One region of the Paenibacillus sp. P13VS genome, then DNA from elsewhere that is predicted to be linked to it. Evidence: predicted binding sites of a transcription regulator. Region 1 holds the regulator's gene; the other holds the start of a gene.
What was found. Region 1 encodes LexA, which represses DNA repair genes until DNA is damaged. Its sites were predicted from a motif close to CGAACATATGTTCG; they were not measured.

Region 2: the regulator LexA is predicted to act here: its motif matches at 3,130-3,143, upstream of recA (recombinase RecA).

Annotation. Positions count from the first base shown of each region.
Region 1 covers NZ_WYEV01000003.1:1,033,731-1,041,209, reverse strand. The annotation lists gene glnA (type I glutamate--ammonia ligase) at 1-691, shown strand, start outside; gene GUA98_RS09445 (aldehyde dehydrogenase) at 935-2,230, shown strand; gene lexA (transcriptional repressor LexA) at 2,343-2,969, opposite strand; gene GUA98_RS09435 (LysM peptidoglycan-binding domain-containing protein) at 3,265-3,642, shown strand; gene GUA98_RS09430 (DUF896 domain-containing protein) at 3,739-3,948, shown strand; gene GUA98_RS09425 (hypothetical protein) at 4,076-4,588, shown strand; gene GUA98_RS09420 (HAD family hydrolase) at 4,616-5,407, shown strand; gene GUA98_RS09415 (ABC transporter permease) at 5,991-6,920, shown strand; gene GUA98_RS09410 (carbohydrate ABC transporter permease) at 6,933-7,479, shown strand, end outside.
Region 2 covers NZ_WYEV01000002.1:145,360-152,838, forward strand. The annotation lists gene rny (ribonuclease Y) at 1-672, opposite strand, end outside; gene GUA98_RS01790 (regulatory protein RecX) at 979-1,716, opposite strand; gene recA (recombinase RecA) at 1,996-3,060, opposite strand; gene GUA98_RS01800 (competence/damage-inducible protein A) at 3,298-4,554, opposite strand; gene pgsA (CDP-diacylglycerol--glycerol-3-phosphate 3-phosphatidyltransferase) at 4,663-5,250, opposite strand; gene GUA98_RS01810 (YajQ family cyclic di-GMP-binding protein) at 5,573-6,064, opposite strand; gene GUA98_RS01815 (hypothetical protein) at 6,214-6,378, opposite strand; gene GUA98_RS01820 (helix-turn-helix domain-containing protein) at 6,452-7,479, opposite strand, start outside.

The sequences.
Region 1 (7,479 bases):
ACTCGTTGTTAAAACGATTGCACGTCAGCATGGTCTACATGCGACCTTTATGCCAAAACCATTGTTTGGTATGAACGGTTCCGGTATGCACTGCAACCAATCGTTGTTCCAAGGCAGTGCAAACGCATTTGTTGACGAGTCGGACGAGCTGGGTCTCAGCAAAACTGCACGTCACTTCATGGCTGGAACGCTGAAGCATGCGCGTGCGTTTGCAGCAATTACTAACCCAACTGTGAACTCATACAAACGTCTTGTACCAGGTTATGAAGCCCCTTGTTATGTAGCATGGTCCGCCAGTAACCGTAGCCCAATGATCCGTATTCCAGCTTCCCGTGGTTTGAGTACACGTGTAGAGGTTCGTAACCCGGATCCGGCTGCTAACCCTTACTTGGCTTTGGCTGTTTTATTGAAAGCAGGTCTGGACGGAATCAAACGTGAGCTTTCCTTACCAGCTCCGATTGACCGTAACATCTACATTATGTCAGAAGAAGAGCGTGTGGAAGAAGGCATTCCAAGCTTGCCAGCTGACCTGAAAGAAGCTTTGAACGAATTGATCCGCAGCGAAGTCATCTGTGATGCACTTGGCGATCACGCCCTGGCTCACTTCTACGAGTTGAAAGAAATTGAGTGGGATATGTACCGTACACAAGTCCACCAATGGGAACGCGATCAATACATTACGTTGTACTAATATGGAAAGCCCTTGGCGCAATAGTGCCAAGGGCTTTTTTTGATGAATTACATAATGGGACAGAGGTGATTGGTTTCTAAGAAAATAGCAGTATTTAATAGTATATATAAATTACGCAAGAGAGTAGATACATATTTTCCATAGAACAACTATTTTAATATGTTGATAATTTCATATAAACAAGGTATAATTCAATTATATTTTTAGCAATTTAATTTTAAATCATTAATTGGAGATGTTAATATGGAACAAGCGAAACAACTCGTTGCAAGTCAGCGGGCCTTCTTTTATACAGGAAAAACTAAAAATATTGAAAATCGGATTCATGCTCTTCAGCAATTAAGACAAGGCATAGAGAAATATCAGCAACGAATATTGGACGCACTGCATACTGATCTAAATAAATCGGAAACAGAGGCCTATAACTCTGAGATTCGCATCGTTTTGGGTGAACTGGATTTTGCACTAGAACACCTTAAGGAATGGGCGGCTCCTAGAGCAGTGCCAACAAGTGCTGTTATCCCTGATGGTACAAGCACGATCTATCCAGAACCTTATGGAGTTGCTCTCATTATTGCGCCATGGAACTACCCGTTCCAACTGGCATTTGGTCCTTTGATTGGTGCAATTGCAGCCGGTAACTGTGCTGTTATTAAGCCTTCTGAACTAACGCCGGCAGTGTCACGTCTAACATATGACCTGATCACGGATATTTTTCCTGAGGAATATGTAGCTGTGATGGAAGGTGAAGTCGAAACGAGCACAGCCTTGTTGAAAGAGAAGTTTGACTATATTTTCTTCACAGGCAGCACGGGTGTAGGTCGCATTGTTATGAAAGCAGCGGCAGAGCATCTTACGCCTGTAACGCTTGAATTGGGTGGGAAAAGCCCTGTAATTGTTCACAAAGACGCCGATTTGAAGCTGACAGCTCAGCGGATCGTTCGTGGCAAGTTCTTGAATGCCGGTCAGACCTGTGTTGCTCCAGATTACTTGCTTGTACATCAAGACGTACACGATAAACTCATTGAAGAGATTCGTGAGGAGATTCAAGATAAATTCGGTAAGGATGTCATGGGGAATCCTGATTTTCCGCATATCGTCAACACACGTAACTTTGATCGACTGTCTGTATTCCTAGAAGATGGTCAAGCTCTGATTGGTGGTCGCTCTGATCGGGATCAGCTGCTGATTGAACCTACCTTGGTAGGAAATGTGGACTGGGGTTCACCTGTGATGCAAGAGGAGATATTCGGTCCCATTTTGCCGGTAATGACTTACGAGGATCTTAATCCTCTGCTCGCTGAGATTGTGCACCGTCCCAAACCGCTGGCGCTATACCTGTTCACGGAGCAAGAGGAGCTGCAGAATCAGGTTTTGGATCAAGTGTCCTTCGGTGGAGGATGCATTAATGATACGTTGTCTCATATGACTTCACATTTTTTACCGTTTGGCGGTGTAGGAGAGAGTGGTATGGGGTCATATCATGGTAAGCAAAGCTTTGAAGTGTTCTCCCATCACAAAAGCATTCTCAAACGATAACAAATGGAAGTAACGAAATAGAAATTTAGCATATAAAAAGAGGTTGTCCCGTTCAATAGGGCAACCTCTTTTTATCATTACATTACATCTCAATTGCTGTTTGGAAGAAAGACTAGTGAATATCACGGAAAAGGCCAATCACTTTACCCAAAATGCTAACATGTTTTAAACGAAGTGGTTCAAATGTTGCATTCTCAGGCTGAAGACGAATGTGGTCTTTCTCTTTGTAGAATGTTTTAACTGTAGCTTCGTCATCTTCAGTCATGGCAACGACAATATCACCGTTATCTGCCGTTTGCTGCTGGCGTACGATAACGTAATCTCCATTGACAATTCCTGCTTCGATCATACTGTCACCCACAACAGAGAGCATAAATACTTTCTGTTCTCCAACATAATGTGTCGGTAGTGGGAAATAATCCTCAATGTTCTCTGTTGCGGTAATCGGAACCCCTGCAGTGACTTTACCTACGACAGGAATGCGAGCAACACTGTGTGCAAACTGATGGGAGTGTTCTGATTCCTCTTGGCTTAATAACTCAATGGCTCTCGGTTTAGTAGGGTCACGTCTAATGAGACCTTTCTTCTCCAAGCGGTCCAGATGCCCATGAACCGTAGAACTGGAAGCCAGTCCAACCGCTTCACCAATTTCACGTACGGAAGGAGGATATCCCTTCAACCGGACTTCATTGCGTATAAACTCCAGAATAGCTTGCTGCCTGCTGGATATCTTCGACATACCGTATCAACCCCATTTTAGTAACGTTTGGGAAAATTATAACATAGAACCTCCGTTCGTACAAACATAAGTTCTAAATAAAATCCGATAAAATCAATGTTTTTGAGTCTTATATTCGTATAATCCTTCAAATCTAACAATAGTAAATAAACGAGTTGGATTCACCTAGAGATTTGCGGGGAATTTGGAGTTTGAAATAAAGCGAACAATTGTTCTAAAAATCTGTTGTACAAAACAAGTGTTCGTGTTATATTGATTTTAACAGATAGGAACAAACGTTTGGAGGACGATTAATATGAGATATTCCACTTATCAAAGTATTTACGAACCGGTGAATTCGGAAGCGGTCAAGTCTAACATAGGTAACGTTACACAATGGTTTGCAGAAGCCAAGATGCCAACATGGATATTGAAATTGATTATGGCATCGTTAATCATATTTATTGGCTGCAGCACTGTATTAACTGTGTTTGCAGGAGACGAGAACAATGTTCTTCCTGGCAGCAAAATAGCTGTTTCCCAGGGAGAGACCTTATGGAGCTTATCTTTGGAGCATAAACCGGAAAATATGGATACGCGTGTATATATAGAAGCAATAAAGAAAGTAAACCAGCTTCAAACAACTTCAATTCAAGCTGGACAGGTTCTAATTTTGCCTCAGTTTACCCCTTAAAATCACGATTCAGTGGAGCGAGTAAGTAGCAACCTTGACAAGCAGCCTCGATCATGTCAAAGTTAGTATGACTTTGTATTTTTGGAGGGGACAAGCTTGGATATAGATAGCCTGGTAGCACGCATCAATGAATTGGCTCGTAAACAAAAGTCCACTGGACTTTCAGAGGAAGAACTTGCCGAACGTGCTAAACTTAGAGAAATTTACTTAAACAACATCCGCAGTAACTTCAGACAGCAACTGGAGTCCATTGAAATTGTAGATGATGAGAACGATCAAGGCCACCAAGGCAAACTCAAACACTAAGGAAACCTAAAGATATCGTAATGATATTTAGGTTTCTTCCTTTTATTTTGAGAATGCAAATTTATAGGGGGAATGTCGGTTTGCGAATTTTGTAAGCCGATACAAAGATGACATAAGGGGGATTCTCATGGCTCGTTCGTTCGAGAGAACGGTTCGGAAAAATTCAAAGCAGTTGAATCAGCAGCGCAAAAAAAATGGTCAACCGATTTCGGGTACGCCCGGTGAGGACATTTTCAAAGGACGCAGTCTTCTGTTTCCTATTTTCCTCATTGGACTTGCGTTTTTGTATCTGTTTATGAGCACATTTCTTGTTAAAGCTCCAATGACAACATGGGACTGGGTTACGATGCTGTTGTATGTATTTTTGGCTGTAATTTTTATGCTTCGCCGTCCTTACATCAAAATCGGGAGCAACCGGATTATAACAACCAAAGGGAATCGGGAACGCTCCATTGGAGTAGATGACATCGTTAAGTTTAGATTCGAACAGGGAACGGTAGTTATCGAACATAACAGCCGTGGCAAAAGATGGGTGTTCACTAAACTGTTGAACCGCTATGACACAGATGCCATTACTGAACGACTTCTGAAATTTGCCAAAGCACATCAGATTACTGTAGAAACAGACGAGAAAAAGTAATTATTCACAAAGGGGAAGATGATCGGAATGGCATTAAAAGCGATTTTGTTCGACCTGGATGATACTTTATTGTGGGATGAACGCAGTGTGCGTGAAGCATTTCACGAAACTTGCCTGCTTGCTTCACAAGAAACCGGCGTTGATGCTGAGGCATTGGAAGAAGCTGTTCGTAATGAAGCTCGTAGTCTATATGAATCATATGAAACCTTTCCATTTACCAAAATGATTGGTATCAATCCGTTTGAAGGACTTTGGGCTAATTTTACTGGTGGTGACCAGCCGGAATTCCGTCAATTGGAGCAGCTTGCCCCTGTATATCGTAAGGAGTCCTGGCGTCGTGGCTTATTGAAGCTGGGAGTGGACCGTGAAGATTTGGCTGAACGTCTTGCCTCGCAATTTGGAGCAGAGCGAAGATCCAGACCTCATGTATATGAGGAAACAATGGACACTTTACGTCACTTACAGGGGAAATTCAAACTGCTGCTCTTGACGAATGGGTGTCCTGCTCTGCAGCAAGAGAAGTTGGATGGTGTGCCTGAACTGGCTCCTTTCTTCGATGAGATCATCATCTCGGGTACTTTTGGAAAAGGAAAACCGGATCCGTCTATCTTTGAACATGCACTCAGCAAACTTGGGGTAAAACCAGAAGAAGGTTTGATGGTTGGAGATAAACTCACGACGGATATCCGCGGAGCTTTGTCAGCAGGAATCCAGGCTGTCTGGATTAATCGGGAGAACAAAGTGAACTCGGAGTCGTATGTACCTGATCATGAGATTAAGCACTTATCAGAATTAGATCGTATTATTGCTAATTTCTGATTATTTCAGAATTGACAATGGTGCATTTTAAAACATTGATAGCCTGGGTGAATGATGCAAAATCATTCACGGGTATCAATGTTTTTTTGTTTGTTTGAAGCTTAATAACAGCAGTATAGTGAAGAAATATCAAAAATAAATAAAAAAAGTATTGAAATGTAGGAAGCACTGTTTTAGAATATAACTAACATACTAGTATGACTAGTATGGGAATCCTTAAAGCAGTTAACTTTTGACATATCCAGGTTATGGAGTCAGAAGATATCGCTTTATTATTTTCATGTATATTGTAAGCGCTTTACATAGTTTTGGGAAATATTAACTTTTGGAATACAACAGGTACCCGTGAGATTGAGCAATAAGATAACAATCTGAACCTAAGTGTATCCATTAACATTAGTTTAAATTGATATCGCTTACATTACCGAGTGTCTATTATGCAGTGGGGGTGAAATTTTCTGCAAGGTCTTCGATAGAAAGAAGTGAAGATGGGAGTTGTCATGAAGTACTTTTGATTTTATAAAGTTTATTTGATCGGAGTGAATCAGATATGAAGTCAGAAACTGCTAAAACCACGCTTACGATGACCTCATTACGCAAAGAAAGCAGGTTAAGAACGGCTGGAGCCTTACTCCGCAAAGATTGGCAGCTGTATTCACTATTAATACTTCCAGTGATCTATCTGATTATTTTTAAATACGGACCGATGATTGGTAATGTGATAGCCTTTAGAAGGTTTGTACCGGGAGGCAGCATTTTTGGTGAAACTTGGGTTGGGTTAAGGTATTTTCAGATGTTCGTTCAAGACCCAACGTTCTGGAAGGTATTTGGAAACACACTCATACTGGGCGGGCTTGCATTACTCTTCACATTCCCGGTTCCCATTATCTTTGCGCTGCTTTTGAATGAAGTAAAAAGTAAACGCTTCAAAAAGTTCGTTCAGACTGCATCCTATCTGCCACATTTCTTATCGATCGTTATCGTAGCCGGTATGATTTTGCAACTAACGGCAGTGAATGGATCCATTAATGGCTTGGTTGCATTCTTTACTGGAGACAATATTCCCTTTATGCAGCGCGCCGAATGGTTCAGAACGATCTATATAAGCTCTGAAATTTGGCAAGGCATGGGCTGGGGAGCCATTTTATATCTTGCCGCATTAACGACAATCGATGATTCTTTGTATGAAGCTGCACGGATTGACGGTGCGAATCGCTGGAAACAGACGATCCATGTAACCATACCAGGCATTTTGCCAACGATTGTTACTTTGTTAATTCTGAATATGGGTAATTTTCTTGCTGTTGGATTTGAGAAAATTCTCCTCCTTTACAATCCGCTTATCTATGATACATCGGACGTGATTTCCACTTATCTGTATCGTGTAGGTTTGCAATCCAGCAACTTCAGTTACGCGACTGCGATTGGATTATTCGAATCACTCATCGGACTGATCTTGGTATTCTCAGTAAATGCAATCTCACGCAGACTAACACAACGAAGCTTGTGGTAAAGGAGGGATAACATGCAGGAATCAAAATCATACAAAGTCTTCAAAGTATTTAACACCATCTTTTTGCTGCTTGTGGTGTTCATCACACTCTATCCATTCCTGAATGTTGTAGCACAGTCTTTCAGTAGCGAATCCTATATCAATTCAGGGAAAGTCAGCATCATCCCGCGCGGTTTTAATGTGGAAACCTACAAGACCATCTCGCGTGACAGCATGTTCTGGACCAATTATAAAAATACGGTTATCTACACTGTGGTAGGTACGTTGATCTCCATGTTTATGACAACCATATTCGCGTATGCGATTTCTAAAAGGAGATTAATGGGACGCAAGTTCTGGACAATGTTTGCCGTGTTCACCATGTTTTTCAGTGGCGGATTGATTCCAAACTATGTCCTGATTAATTCCCTTGGCATGAACAATACGATGTGGGCGTTAGTTGTACCTGGAGCCATCAGCATTTATAACATGTTAATTATGAAGTCATTTTTCGAAAACATGCCCGAGGAGCTGGAGGAAGCTGCAGCCATCGATGGTTTGAACACATATGGTATTTTAC
Region 2 (7,479 bases), on a different contig from region 1:
ACGTCCTTCACGACCGATAATCCGGCCTTTCATTTCTTCGTTAGGCAAAGTGACAACAGATACGGTTGTCTCTGCCACATGGTCAGCCGCACAACGCTGAATGGCAAGGGTAATAATTTCGCGGGATTTCTTGTCCGCTTCTTCCTTCGCCTGCTGTTCAATGTCCTTGATCATTTGAGCCGTCTCATGACGAACTTCCTGTTCTACGTTGGACAGTATGATACTGCGTGCATCTTCCATGGTGAGGTTGGAAATACGCTCCAGCTCCGTCACCTGATTTTTGTAGATCATTTCGATCTGCTGCTGTGTCTCATCAATACGTTTCTCTTTGTTGGCCACTTGCTCTTCTTTACGTTCGAGTGATTCCATCTTTTTATCCAGCGACTCTTCTTTTTGCAACAATCGTCTTTCTTGTCGTTGAATTTCGTTCCGACGTTCACGAGTGTCTTTTTCAGCTTCGGCCCGAATGCGATGAATCTCATCCTTTGCTTCCAGCACCGTCTCTTTCTTCTGTGCTTCTGCCTCTTTCTTCGCGTTCTCAACAATCTGTACGGCAGCTTGTTCCGCACTGGAGATTTTAGCCTCTGCAAGAGATTTGCGAATAAAATATCCGACTCCGAACCCAATAACGAGCGCGGCCACAACGAGAACGATCGTGATTGCAGGATTCATACTGTTCACCTCCTCGTTGGTTCCTCCAAGGCACTCCTTGGGTCAATTTGCTGTTTTCAAGCTTACATATGTTTGGGAATAACGATACCTACGGCGATCCCCCGCCGATTTTCATTTCAAGTGTACATGTTACCACGTACTATTCGCCGCCTTCAGCGAATCCATAATCATGAAGGGTAAATCCTAAGAAACCGAAACCGCTTTTTTGGAAGGAAAAAGGGTTGTCCATTTCTTACAGACTCATGTCCATTTTAGTATTTGACGAAAGAAATTGTCAAGAGAATGCAGTACACTGTGTAGTCTCTGTTAATCCCATGGTAACAACTCGTCATCTTCAGAATCTTCGGCTTCATCTTCTTCAATTAAACAATTCACAACCTTACGTACCATATCCATAGGAAATCCACGTCTCATCAAGAAGGGAAGCGTTTTGCGTTTCTTCTCTGCAATGTCCCCTTTGACTTGGTTCCATTTCTTCCGCCCTGCGGTCAAAGCTGTCTCAAACTCCACATCCGCATCGACGCCTTCAAGCGCTTCAACGATGAGCTCATTGGCAATGCCCTTTTGACGAAGCTCTTGCCTTATCCACAGTTTTCCCTTCCTCTGGCCTGTCATACGCTGCCTTGTCCATTCCTTCGCAAACCCTTCATCGTCCACAAGCTTCTCCTGCTCAAGCCGGTCCAGCACTTCTTCAATTAATGGTGCTGCAAACTCTTTCTGACGAAGTCGCTGGCTTAATTCATGCCTTGTACGCTGTTTGTGCTCTAAGTAACGTAATGCCTGAACATAGGTTTGCTGCCGCTCATCCGCTACTATGATCTCTTCGAGATCTTTCTTCACAAATGTGTTGCCCCGGGTCATTCTATATTTGATCATTACATCTTCCAGAACCGTAATCGAGTACATACCGAACGTGATCCGGTACCGGGCCTGCCTGCTTTTTGTTCGTTCTACCCGTGTAATCGTAAGTTCTTCGTTATCCGGGAATTGGGAGATCCCCTCCAGTTCTGCTGTTTCGTACAAATCATCATCATGTTGATCCATTCAGGTCTCTCCCTCCTTTTTGTTTTGTTCAACTCTTTATCTTTCTGATTATGAAGTACCTATCTACTTAAAGAAAACTGCGACCAAAATGCAAAAAGCCGGGATTCCCACCCGGCACCAGCTCACTCAATAAATGTGCTAACAGCTCCTGTCCAATGGACAGGAGCTGTTAGACAGCGCGAGATCACGCGCCGTCTCCCTAGCAGGATCGAATCAATTCATCCCAATCCGGGAAGTCCAGTAAATGAACGCCTTCTGGGGCCTCCCAGCCAGGAAGAATTACTCGTTAATCTCAAACAATTCTTGTTCTTCTGCTTCTTCTTTTTGTTGATCTTCGCTCGTTGGAGCTGGAACTACTGTCGTCAGATTGCTCGCTTCACGAATTTTTTGCTCGATCACTTGAGCGATCTCTTTATGTTCTTTCATAAACTGCTTCGCATTTTCGCGACCTTGACCCAGGCGTTCGCCTTCATAGGAATACCAAGCACCGCTTTTATTAACGATATCGAGTTCTGTACCAATATCAATGATACTACCCTCTCTGGAGATACCTTCACCGTACATGATATCTACTTCTGCTTGTTTGAACGGTGGTGCAACTTTATTTTTGACAACCTTCACACGAGTACGGTTCCCGATGATGTCATTACCTGATTTAATACTCTCAATACGGCGAACATCCAAACGAACTGTAGAGTAGAATTTCAGGGCACGTCCACCAGGTGTTGTCTCAGGGTTACCAAACATTACGCCAACTTTTTCACGAAGCTGGTTGATAAAGATGGCAATGGTTTTGGATTTGCTGATTGCACCAGACAATTTACGCAACGCCTGAGACATCAGACGTGCTTGCAAACCAACGTGGGAATCCCCCATTTCGCCTTCGATCTCAGCTTTTGGTACCAAGGCAGCAACAGAGTCAACAACGATAATGTCAACAGCACCACTGCGCACAAGTGCTTCTGCAATTTCCAATGCTTGTTCGCCCGTATCCGGCTGGGACAAAAGCAATTCATCAATGTTAACACCCAGTTTACTAGCATACGTTGGATCAAGTGCATGCTCGGCATCGATAAATGCAGCTTGTCCACCGACTTTTTGCACTTCAGCAATCGCATGCAATGCTACAGTTGTTTTACCTGAAGATTCAGGTCCATATATTTCAACAATCCGGCCTTTAGGCAAGCCGCCTGTTCCAAGTGCTATATCCAGAGCCAAGGATCCGCTGGGTATGATTTCCACTTGCATGTGAGTTGACTCACCCAGTTTCATGATAGATCCTTTACCAAATTGCTTCTCTATTTGACGGAGCGCCATATCAAGCGCGGCACGACGGTCTGACAATATGCTCACACCCTTTACTGTTTATAAGATAATGATACCTTGTTTTAACACGTTTGCCAAGCTTTTTTTCGAACATACATTCGTTTTTTTTTGTAAGGCCGAGGCGCCTCTTCCTGGGCAAAACTTGCAATGAAACAGAAAAAAGAACCGCAAACAAGGCTAAATGCCTAATTCTACGGTTCTTCCGTCTGCTATGATTATACTTGATTACCGCTTTAAAAGCAATTCAAGGTATACCTAGTCCATCGCGACGAGTTTGCGCCATAAGCGGTATAAAATAGCCTTGGTCGAACGGATGCGGACCGTCTCCCGATTACCATTGATACGCAATTCGTGAATCTCCGTCTCTTTTCCCCGCTCAGCAAGAGCGATAAAAACCAGACCTGGAGGCTTACGCTCAGAGTAACCTGGACCTGCTACTCCTGTAACGGCCAGACCAAAATCGGAATCCCCTATCATGCGTACCTGCTCAGCCAATACTTTAGCAACTTCAGGGCTTACAGCCCCGGGAGCATCTTCCCCCTCCAGATAGTCATGAGGAACATTCAGCAGCTTTTCCTTGATCTCGTTGGAATAACATACGATTCCGCCTTTGAGCATGGAAGCACTGCCTGGAATCGAAGTCAGACTCTGCATGACAAGCCCTCCTGTACAGCTCTCAGCGGCGCTCAGGGTCAGACCCATATCAGCCATCATGGTTACAATTGTGTACTCTATAGGCACATCCTCGTTCGCGTAGAGGTGTTCAGGCAACCGTTCCCGAATGAGTACCTCCATGGCATCCAGCTTTTGCTTGGCCTCATTCTCACTCGGCGCCTTCGTGGACACCCGTACCGTTACTTCTCCTTCACTTGCATAAGGTGCAATCGTAGGGTCGGTTTGGCTATCAATCAGGTCGAGCAGACGGTCTTCCAATGCCGACTCACCGATCCCGGCAAATTTCAGCATTTTCGAATAAATTGGCATCTCTTTCGTAAGAACATGCTGGAACAACCAAGGTTTGACCTCCTGCTCAAACATGGGGATCAGTTCTTTCGGTGGCCCAGGCATGACAATATAATGCTTCCCGTTATCTGAGATGGCATTACCCGCAGCAAGGCCGGTTTCATTAGCCAGCGGGGTCCCTCCTTCAACCACGATGGCTTGACGCCGGTTATTCTCCGTCATCTCCACATTGCGATCCCTGAAGAAGCTTTCGATTTTATCCATGGCCATCCGATCAATATGTAGGCTGCGTCCCAACACTGCTGCTATGGCATCCTTGGTTAGATCATCCTGCGTAGGTCCGATACCGCCTGAGAACAAAATGACGTCAGCACGCCCTTGGGCAATTCGAATAGCTTCACTTAGACGATTCAGATTGTCCCCTACTACAGTTTGAAAATAAACATCAATCCCGATAGCAGCCAATTCACGGGATAAATATCTGGCATTCGTATTTACGATCTGTCCGAGCAGCAACTCTGTTCCGACTGCGATAATTTCTGCCTTCATTCAGCATCCTCCTGTATACAATGTGAGTGATCAAAGGGCAATAGGATGTTTTCCTATTGCCCTTTGCGCAAGCTGTCCTTCATAAATTACCCGTTTTACCTTAAACTTTTACGCTTTTGATAAATTAAGCAAATTTTTGTTTTTGATGAAATAATCAATGCCGGACCAAATCGTAATGATCGCTGCCGCCCAAACGGCTATAACATCAACATGTACGCCCGTATAAGAGAACGGGAAGTTGTTAAGCAGAAGCAAAACGATGGCTACGATCTGTATTACGGTTTTCAGTTTGCCCCAGCTGCTGGCCGCCACAACCGATCCATCCAGCAGAGCAATTTGGCGAAGGCCGGTCACCGCAAACTCCCGGCTGATAATGACAACAGCGATCCATGAATCCAGCTTACCCATCTCAACAAGTGAAATGAGTACTGCAGTCACTAACAGCTTGTCAGCCAGCGGATCGAGCAGCTTGCCCAAATTGGTGACCATATTGTTTTTCCGTGCCAGGTATCCATCAATTCCATCCGTACTGGCTGCAATGATAAAGATAATAGCAGCGATCAGCTGATTATACGGAAGCGAAAAACTTCCAATCTGCATAGGCTCCGGATAAAATGGAAAGTCCACGAGCAGAAACACCATTAAAAAAGGGATTAAGCAAATTCGTGCAAGCGTAATCCGGTTGGGTAAATTCACAAGACGCCCTCCCTCTTATCCTCCAATACTTCAAACAATCATCTTAATCCCGTATCCATCATTCGGAAGGTGAACATGTAAAATGCACTGAGTACACCACGGATCTCATATGTAAAAACGCAAAAAATAAAGTCAACCGTTCAAACGCAAAATCGTTTAAAACGTTCCGGCGACCTCCAAAAGATGTACTGCTTTTCACAAAGTCAGCAAAACGATGATGACTGGGCTTTATGCTTGATTGCTAGCAATGCACACTTAGTATAATATACGCCAATTGCAGTGTCAAAACACGTTTTTCACAACAAAAATGGACGTAACAAACTTATTTGAAATTGGTATATTGCAAATCAAGAGGCAGATTGGCACCATTCAAAAGCTGCATAACCGCTTGCAAATCATTTTTACTCTTACCAGTTACCCGGAGCTGGTCCCCTTGAATCTGGCTCTTCACTTTCATTTTGGAATCACGAATCAGAATATTGATCTTTTTGGCGACATCCTGGTCAATCCCCTGTTTAAAACTCAGACGCTGGCGCACTGTCCCGGATGAAGCTGGCTCCACTTTGCCATAGTCAATGTTCTTGAGCGGCAGATTCCGCTTGGCCATTTTGGATTGAAGTACATCAATGACAGCCTTAAGTTTGGTCTCATCGTCGGATACGATTGTCAATGCATCCTTATCCAGCTTCAAGCTGCTTTTGCTGCCTTTAAAATCGTAACGTGTGCTGATTTCCTTTTCGGTCTGTGTAACGGCATTCGTTAATTCCTGCAAGTCCATTTTGGACACGATGTCGAACGAATTTTCTGAGCTCAATCTGGTCACCCTTTCAATTAATCATTTGTTCTGTGTAACATTATAGAGGATTCGCCCCGGAAAAGTCTAATTTTGAGGGGTAAACAAACGAAAAAGCATTTTCAGCCACCGCTTTTGCAGTAACCAAAAATGCTTTAACGCACAGCAATCTAATATCGGCTGCGGTTGGGCTGTCTGAACATGTCGAGCACACCCAGAACGACGTGCGCAAGTCCGAAGCCCAAAATTCCGTAACCCCAAGCGCTTGGAGTCAAATAATAACCCAGGAGGCTGACAATGATTCCTAAACCTGTGACGATCCAGCTGACTGTCATAGCCATCCACCTCGCTTTACCGAAAGTTAACTGCTAGTGAAGACAACCTTATTGTCCCCCGCAGTTAAAGCCCTTATTCGCCGCTTGTGGCAGAGCCTTCGGTTCCTGCATCGGAGCCTTCGACAGAGTTCGCATTCGTTCCGGACGACGCGCCTGTGCTTTCATCTCCCAATTGGAGACGAATCCGGTTCGTGGCCTTACCATCTGTTACGACTTGCCCACCAACTTCAATGGTCGTAGCCGCAGCATATCCAGACTTAATGTACAAGCCGGTACTATCCAGATCAAACGACATACTGTCTCCATCGGCTGTCATACCAAATTGCAGTTTTTCCCCACTTGAATTTTCACCTTTATACACTTCCAGCCAGCTCTGACCTGAAGCATTAATGGTAACCTTAACCGGTTTACCTGCACTTCCGTTTACTTTGAAATTTGTAATATTACCGGATTTACCATCTTCAGCAACCGTTACAGTCCCAGCATTATCTGCAGGCTCTTGGTCTTCGGTGTCATCCGGGGTTTGTTCGTCCGTCTGACCTTCGGTACCCTCACCAGTCACGTCGGTACCCCCACCATTGCCGCCTGCTTCTCCTTCTGGCTGACCGGTTTCTTGTCCTCCAGATTCGTTATCCGGTGGAGTGGACGCTTGACCGTTATCCGTCGTCTCATCCGGTTGATCATTCGGCGTTTGCTCACTATCTGTAATTTTGGTTTGATCCACGCCTTGTGTATCCGCGTCATCCCTGTTCATGACCACATACACGTACAGCAAGGCAACAATCAGAATCGGAAATGTCCACATTAATGCTACAGACATCCATCGATTGCTGCGCTCCACAGGTCGACTCGACCGTTTTTGAATCACGGGCTCCATGGTTGCTTCCGTTTCCTCTGCCGGTACATCTTTCTTGTGTCCCTCCAGCAGCTCATCAGGGTTTAGTCCCACCGTCTCCGCATAGGTTTTAATGAAAGCTCGCACGTAGAAGCTGCCAGGAAGCACTTTATAGTCCCCAGCCTCTATTGCTTCCAAGTACCTCTTGCGAATTTTAGTCATTTCCTGTACATCGTCGAGACTCATCCCTTTTTGCAGCCGGGCCT